DNA from 2 places in the Cupriavidus sp. L7L genome. Region 2 is predicted to be linked to the other one. Evidence: predicted binding sites of a transcription regulator. Region 2 holds the regulator's gene; the other holds the start of a gene.
The links. The regulator sigma-54, encoded in region 2, starts transcription at its own class of promoters, with help from an activator protein. The targets are predictions, from matches to a motif close to TGGCANGNAANCTGCTTT.
Positions count from the first base shown of each region.

Region 1 (3,388 bases), on a different contig from region 2:
TCCTGGTGATCAGCGGCTTCCTCGCGGCGCGCAGCCTGGCGCCGCACGGCCGGCTGGAAATCCGCGAACACCCGCTGGCGATGCTGTGGCGCCGTTACCTGAAGCTGGTGGTGCCCTTCGCCGCGGCGCTGCTGCTGAGCATTGCCGGCGCCGCGCTGGCGCGGCAGTGGATGATCCATGAATCGATCCCGGCGCCAGCGCACCTGACGCAGTTCCTGGCGCACCTTACGCTGCTGCATAACGTGCTGGATGTCGAGGCCCTCTCGGCCGGAGTCTGGTACGTCGCGATCGACCTCCAGCTGTTCGGCCTGCTGCTGGTGGCGTTGTGGGCCGCGCGCGCCTTTGCGCCGCGCCAGGCGCAGGCGGGCGCCGCGGCCGGCATCGGCGTGGTGGCGCTGCTGGCGGTCGCGTCGCTGTTCTGGTTCAACCGCGATGCCGCCTGGGATATCTGGGCGGTGTACTTCTTCGGCGCCTATGGCATGGGCACGCTGGCATGGTGGGCCTCGAACCCGGGCCGATCGGCGATGCCGCTGCTGGTGCTCGGCGCGGTGGCGCTGGCGGCGCTGATCGTCGATTTCCGCCTGCGTATCGCCATAGCGCTGGCCACCGCGCTGCTGCTGGCGGTGGCCCGCCGCGGCGGCTGGATGGAGCGCTGGCCGCGCGGCCATGTGGTGGGTTTCTTTGGCCGCATTTCCTATTCGGTTTTCCTGGTGCACTTCCCGGTGTGCCTGCTGGTCAATGTGCTGGTGTCGAACCTTGCGCCGGGGCAGCCGGTGCTGAACGCGCTGGGCATGGCGGCTGCGTGGGCGCTGAGCAACGTTGCGGGCGCGCTGTTCCATCGCTACGTGGAAAGCGCAAGCCCCCTGGCAGCGCTGCGCGCGGCGTGGGCATGGCTGTCTGACTCGCGCGGCTCGGCGAGCCGTCCTACCGTGTAAGGCTTGCAACCCCTGCGCGTGCGGCAGGCTGCCTCCTGCTGGTGCGCGTGCACCGGCGGTGTCATGCTGCCGGCACTCCCTGCGTGCATGCCTGCGCTGCGCTTGCGTACGGCGCCATACAGAGCACCGCAAAACTCGCGTAAACCGGCATTGGGCGATGGCATGAACGTTGCCTAGTATGGAATCGTAAACCTGACCATTTGGTCAGGATTCCATCGGGAACCGAGGGTGCCATGTCCGACCATATCGTCCTCACTTCGCACGCGCGCCGCGACAAGCCGGCCGAGCCGATCCACTGGGGTGCGCCCACCGCGGCCGAACGCGGACCGGTGATCGCCAGCCTGGCGAATCCCGCGCAGCGCAACGTGATCGGCACCCACGCCGGCGCCTATGCCATCTACCGCGCGCTGGCGGTTGCCAGCGGCTCGCTGCAGCGCGACCATCGGCCAGACCTGACCGACACCGCCCCCGCGGAGTCGATCGGCCCGCACCCGCAATGGGCCGATCCGGAAAAGATCGTCTCGCTCGATCCCTGGGGCCACCTTGTTTCCTCCGTCTTCGCCGACCGCATCGCGGCGGGAGTGGACATCCGCCCGACCATTGCCATCACGCGCGCGCATATCAACATGCCCGAGCTGATCTCGGCGATTGCTGCCGGCCGGCTGACCCCCGACGGCAGCATCCTCTATGCCAATGGCGACGTGCGCGTGACCAAGGCGGCGGTCGATCCGGTCTGGTACCTGCCGGGGCTGGCGGCGCGCTTCGGCATCAAGGAAAGCGCGTTGCGGCGCGGCCTGTTCGAGCAGACCGGCGGCATGTTCCCGGAGCTGGTCACGCGGCCCGACCTGAAAGTGTTCCTGCCGCCTATCGGCGGCATGACGCTGTACTTTTTCGGCGACGTCAGTCAACTCGGCAAGCCAGAAACAAAAGTGGCCTGCCGCGTGCACGATGAATGCAACGGATCCGACGTGTTCGGGTCAGACATCTGTACCTGCCGGCCCTACCTGGCACATGGCATCGAGGTGTGCATCGAGATGGCGCAGCAGGGCGGTGTCGGGCTGGTGGTTTACAACCGCAAGGAAGGCCGCGCGCTGGGCGAGGTGACCAAGTTTCTGGTCTATAACGCTCGCAAGCGGCAGGCGGGCGGCGACCGGGCCGAGACTTACTTTGCCCGCACCGAATGCGTGGCAGGCGTGCAGGACATGCGTTTCCAGGAGCTGATGCCGGATGTGTTCCACTGGCTGGGCATCCGCCGCATCGACCGCTGGGCGTCGATGAGCAACATGAAGCATGGCGCGCTGGTGGCGCAGGGCATCGAGGTGGTCGAGCAGGTGGCGATCCCCGAAGCCCTGATCCCGGCCGATGCCCGTGTCGAGATCGACGCCAAGGTGGCGGCGGGCTACTTTACGCACTACACGCCGCCGGATGCCGATGAACTGGCCCTGGCAAAGGGCAGGGGGTTGAACGAATGACAATGTATCCCGAAGAGGATCGTGACGGCATGGAACGTCGGGGAGCAGGCGAGGAAATGCGTCCGGGCGCGGGCTGGCTCAGCCCGGTGCCGGAAGGGCACCCCGCTTCCGGGCTGCTGTGCGCGGAGGCGGTGCGCACGCATTGCGCGGCGGTCACCGAGCACGTGGCCGGCGGCGCGTCCGAGCTGTTCACCTGGCATCCCGACCGTGTCCACGCGATCGCCGATTACGTGGCCAGCACGATCCGGCAGCGCTATCCGGACCTGCAGGTGCCTTACCACAGCCGCTGGCGCCACTTCGAGAGCGGCGGCGTCGACCAGCGCGCGGACCGCTGGCAGGTGCTGTGCGAGCGCGCCGGCCTGAGCGGGCCCGAGCACCGCGAAGAGCGCGCGCGCATCGGCATCGACCTGGTGATCCCGAGCGTACTGCTCGACGCCGGCGCTGGCCCCGACTGGCGTTACCGCGATCCGGCCAGCGACCTGGTGCTGACACGTTCAGAGGGACTGGGCGTGGCCAGCTTCGACCTGTTCGCACGCGGCGGCTTCTCCGCGGCGCCCGGCGATCCGCTGCGCGCGGATGCCGAGCGGCTGCAGCGCATCGATGCCGACAGCATCGCCCACGCCTTCCAGGTGGCGCAGCACAACCCGCTGGTGGGGCTCGAAGGCCGCGCCGGGCTGCTGCGCCGGCTGGGCGAGGTGATGGAAGCGACGCCGGCGCTGTTCGGGCGGCCGGCGCGGCTGGGCAACCTGTTCGACTACCTGAAGGCGCATGCGGTTAACGACCGGCTCGATGCCAGCTTCCTGCTGCGTACGCTGCTGGTGGGGCTGGGGCCGGTGTGGCCGGGGCGGATCGTGATCGAGGGTGTGTCGCTGGGCGATTGCTGGCGCCATCCGGCCGCGCCCGGCGGGCTGGTGCCGTTCCACAAGCTCACGCAGTGGCTGACCTATTCGCTGCTGGAGCCGCTGGAGGACGCGGGCCTGA
Region 1 is NZ_SMNY01000010.1:287,753-291,140, forward strand. Features, by position in the region: gene E1J61_RS13040 (acyltransferase) at 1-935, shown strand, start outside; gene E1J61_RS13045 (GTP cyclohydrolase II) at 1,169-2,407, shown strand; gene E1J61_RS13050 (URC4/urg3 family protein) at 2,404-3,388, shown strand, end outside.
Region 1: a site for sigma-54 is predicted at 1,094-1,111, ahead of E1J61_RS13045 (GTP cyclohydrolase II). Genes of this name have one in related genera too.

Region 2 (3,388 bases):
CGCAAGGAGTTTTACACCGCTGCCGGCGGCAGCGACAACACCTCGGCCGCCAATCCGTCGGGCCGCGTGCGCGCGGTGCTGTCGCCGCGGCAGAACCCGAATGCGCAGGGTTCGGGCAGCGGCTCGCCGCTGGACCTGAAGCCGGCGCCCGCGCCCGCCAACAAACCCTGACGCCTCGCGGGGACCGATGCCTTGCAAGGACCGCCTCCCCGCCTGAAACGCTGAACGCCAGACTGCCAATGACCGATACCGCCACCATCGCCGAAAAGCCTTCCGTCCAAGCCACGGCCGTCCTCGAAGGCGGCAGCACGCTGGTCGTGCGCCACCTGAAGAAGCGCTATGGCTCGCGCACGGTGGTCAAGGATGTCTCGCTGGACGTGAAGAGCGGCGAAGTGGTTGGCCTGCTCGGCCCCAACGGCGCGGGCAAGACCACCTCGTTCTACATGATCGTGGGGCTGGTGAACCTGGACGAGGGCGATATCGTGCTCGACGGCGACCACATCAGCGGCCTGCCGATCCACGAACGCGCGCGCATGGGCCTGTCCTACCTGCCGCAGGAAGCATCGGTCTTCCGCAAGCTCAACGTCGAGGAAAACATCCGCGCCGTGCTCGAGCTGCAGGTGGAAAACGGCAAGCCGCTGGCCAGGGCCGAGATCGACCGCAGGCTCGACGCGCTGCTCGACGACCTGCAGATCGCGCACCTGCGCAACAACCCGGCGCTGTCGCTGTCGGGCGGCGAACGCCGCCGCGTGGAAATCGCGCGCGCGCTGGCATCGTCGCCGCGCTTCATCCTGCTGGATGAACCGTTCGCCGGCGTGGACCCGATCGCAGTGGGCGAGATCCAGCGCATCGTCAGCTTCCTGAAGGCGCGCAACATCGGCGTGCTGATCACCGACCACAACGTGCGCGAGACGCTTGGCATCTGCGACCACGCGTACATCATCAGCGAAGGCACCGTGCTTGCCGCCGGGCGGCCCGAAGAGATCATCGCCAACGAATCGGTGCGGCGCGTCTACCTGGGCGAAAACTTCCGCATGTGATGTACTGGCCTGCCCGCGGCGGCAGGCCATTGATTCTGCCTGGTTTCACCCCCATCATCTGCATGTGGGACAGCCCACTGCCGGCGTCGATCAAGCCGCGACATCGATAGCAATTTCCGTTCCAACAACGGAAAGATGCGCATAAAATAGGTCGCATGAAACCGTCGCTACAGCTCCGCCTCTCCCAGCACCTGGCACTGACGCCGCAACTGCAGCAGTCGATCAGGCTGTTGCAGCTTTCGACGCTGGAATTGCAGCAGGAAGTCGAACAGGCGCTCACGGAAAACCCCCTGCTCGAACGCGAGAACGACTGGATCGAAAGCCCGCTGCGCGTGGCCGCCGATGGCTCGGTCAACCTGCAGAGCGCGCCCGCGCCGGCACCGGCCGAACCGCAAGGCAACGGCGAGGCGCGCGCCGAGGGCGCGGGCGATGACGACAGCTACGGCGACAGCAACAGCGGCGACGACTATGGCGGCGACTGGAGCCTCGACGATTTCGCGCGCCGCCCGCAAGGCGACGAAGACGAGAAGACGCCGATGCAGCTGCGTGAGGCCGAGCCCACGCTGCGCGAATACCTGATGGAACAGCTCACGCCGCTGAAGATCTCGGTGCGCGACAAGGGCCTGGCCATCTTCCTGATCGAATCGCTCGACGACGACGGCTACCTGAGCGCGACGCTCGAAGAGATCTGCGCCGAACTGCCCGAAGAACTCGAATTCGAGATCGAGGAAGTACAGGCGATGCTGACGCTGCTGCAGAGCTTCGACCCGCCGGGCGTCGGCGCGCGCAACGCGGCCGAGTGCCTGGGCCTGCAATTGCGCCGGCTGCAGCATCCGCAGCGCGAGCTGGCGCTGAACATCGTGCATAACCACCTCGAGCTGCTGGCCGTGCGCGACTACACGCGCCTGAAAAAAGCGCTGCAGGTAGACGAGCCTGCACTCAAGGCCGCGCATGAACTGATCCGCTCGCTGGCACCCTACCCGGGCCACGCATACAGCCGCCCCGAAGCCGACTTCGTCGTGCCCGATGTGTTCGTGCGCAAGAGCGGCAGCGGCTGGATCGCGCAGCTCAATCCGGATGTGATGCCGCGGCTGCGCATCAATGACATGTACGCGCAGATCCTGCGCGGCGCCAAGGGCGAGTCGGGTACCGCAGGCCTGCAGCAGAAACTGCAGGAAGCGCGCTGGCTGATCAAGAATATCCAGCAAAGGTTCGACACGATCCTGCGTGTCTCGCAGGCCATTGTCGAGCGTCAAAAGAACTTTTTCACGCACGGCGAAATCGCCATGCGCCCCTTGGTTTTGCGGGAGATTGCCGATACACTGGGATTACACGAGTCAACCATCTCCCGGGTGACGACCAATAAATACATGGCAACGCCGATGGGTACTTTCGAACTGAAGTACTTCTTCGGCAGCCACGTGTCCACCGAGACCGGTGGCGCGGCTTCATCAACGGCCATCCGCGCCTTGATCAAGCAACTGATAGGAGCCGAAGACCCGAGGAATCCCCTTTCCGACAGTCGCATCGCCGAACTGCTGGGTGAGCAAGGCTTCGTTGTCGCACGACGCACCGTAGCCAAATATCGCGAAGCCCTGAAGATCCCCGCAGTGAATCTCCGCAAGTCTTTGTAGCCGAGCCCACCGCCTGCCTGGTGAGGCTCTTTCAGAAGGAGAAGCGCTATGAACTTCAAGATCAGTGGACACCACCTTGACATCACGCCGCCGTTGCGTGAGTACGTGGAAACGAAGCTGGAGCGAATCGTCAGGCATTTCGATCAGGTCATTGGCGTTAGCGTGCTGCTCTCTGTCGACAATCACAAGGAAAAGGACAGGCGGCAATATGCGGAAATCAATCTACATCTCAGGGGCAAGGACATCTTCGTTGAAGCGCATCATGAAGACCTGTATGCAGCGATCGACGCACTAGTCGACAAGCTGGACCGTCAGGTACTGCGCTACAAGGACCGCGTGCAAGGCCACGACCGCGAAGCGGTCAAGTACCAGATGGCCGCAGCGCAGATGCAGCAATGAGCGTGCCCGGTGGCCCCGCAGAGGGCCGCTGAATCAAAACTGAACAGGCAAGCCGCGCGTAGCGCGGCTTTTTTGCGCCTGCGGCGCTGTGGCGCCTGCGCAAAGGGCCTGTCACCCGTTTGAGACGGAGTGTTCGCAACGGCCGCGGCAGGGTGTATGCTGCGCCATACATGCAGGGCCGCATCCTGCCCGCGCCCGGTTAAGGTGCGGACGCCAACCGGGCGGCGCTGCGCTGCACAATCACAGGGAGGCTGCTGCTCTATAATGGCCGGACGCCTCGGCGTTGCCGGCGACCGGCTGCCCCTGAGCCACACA
Region 2 is NZ_SMNY01000009.1:112,806-116,193, reverse strand. Features, by position in the region: gene lptA (lipopolysaccharide transport periplasmic protein LptA) at 1-171, shown strand, start outside; gene lptB (LPS export ABC transporter ATP-binding protein) at 240-1,040, shown strand; gene E1J61_RS08475 (RNA polymerase factor sigma-54) at 1,196-2,674, shown strand; gene hpf (ribosome hibernation-promoting factor, HPF/YfiA family) at 2,723-3,073, shown strand.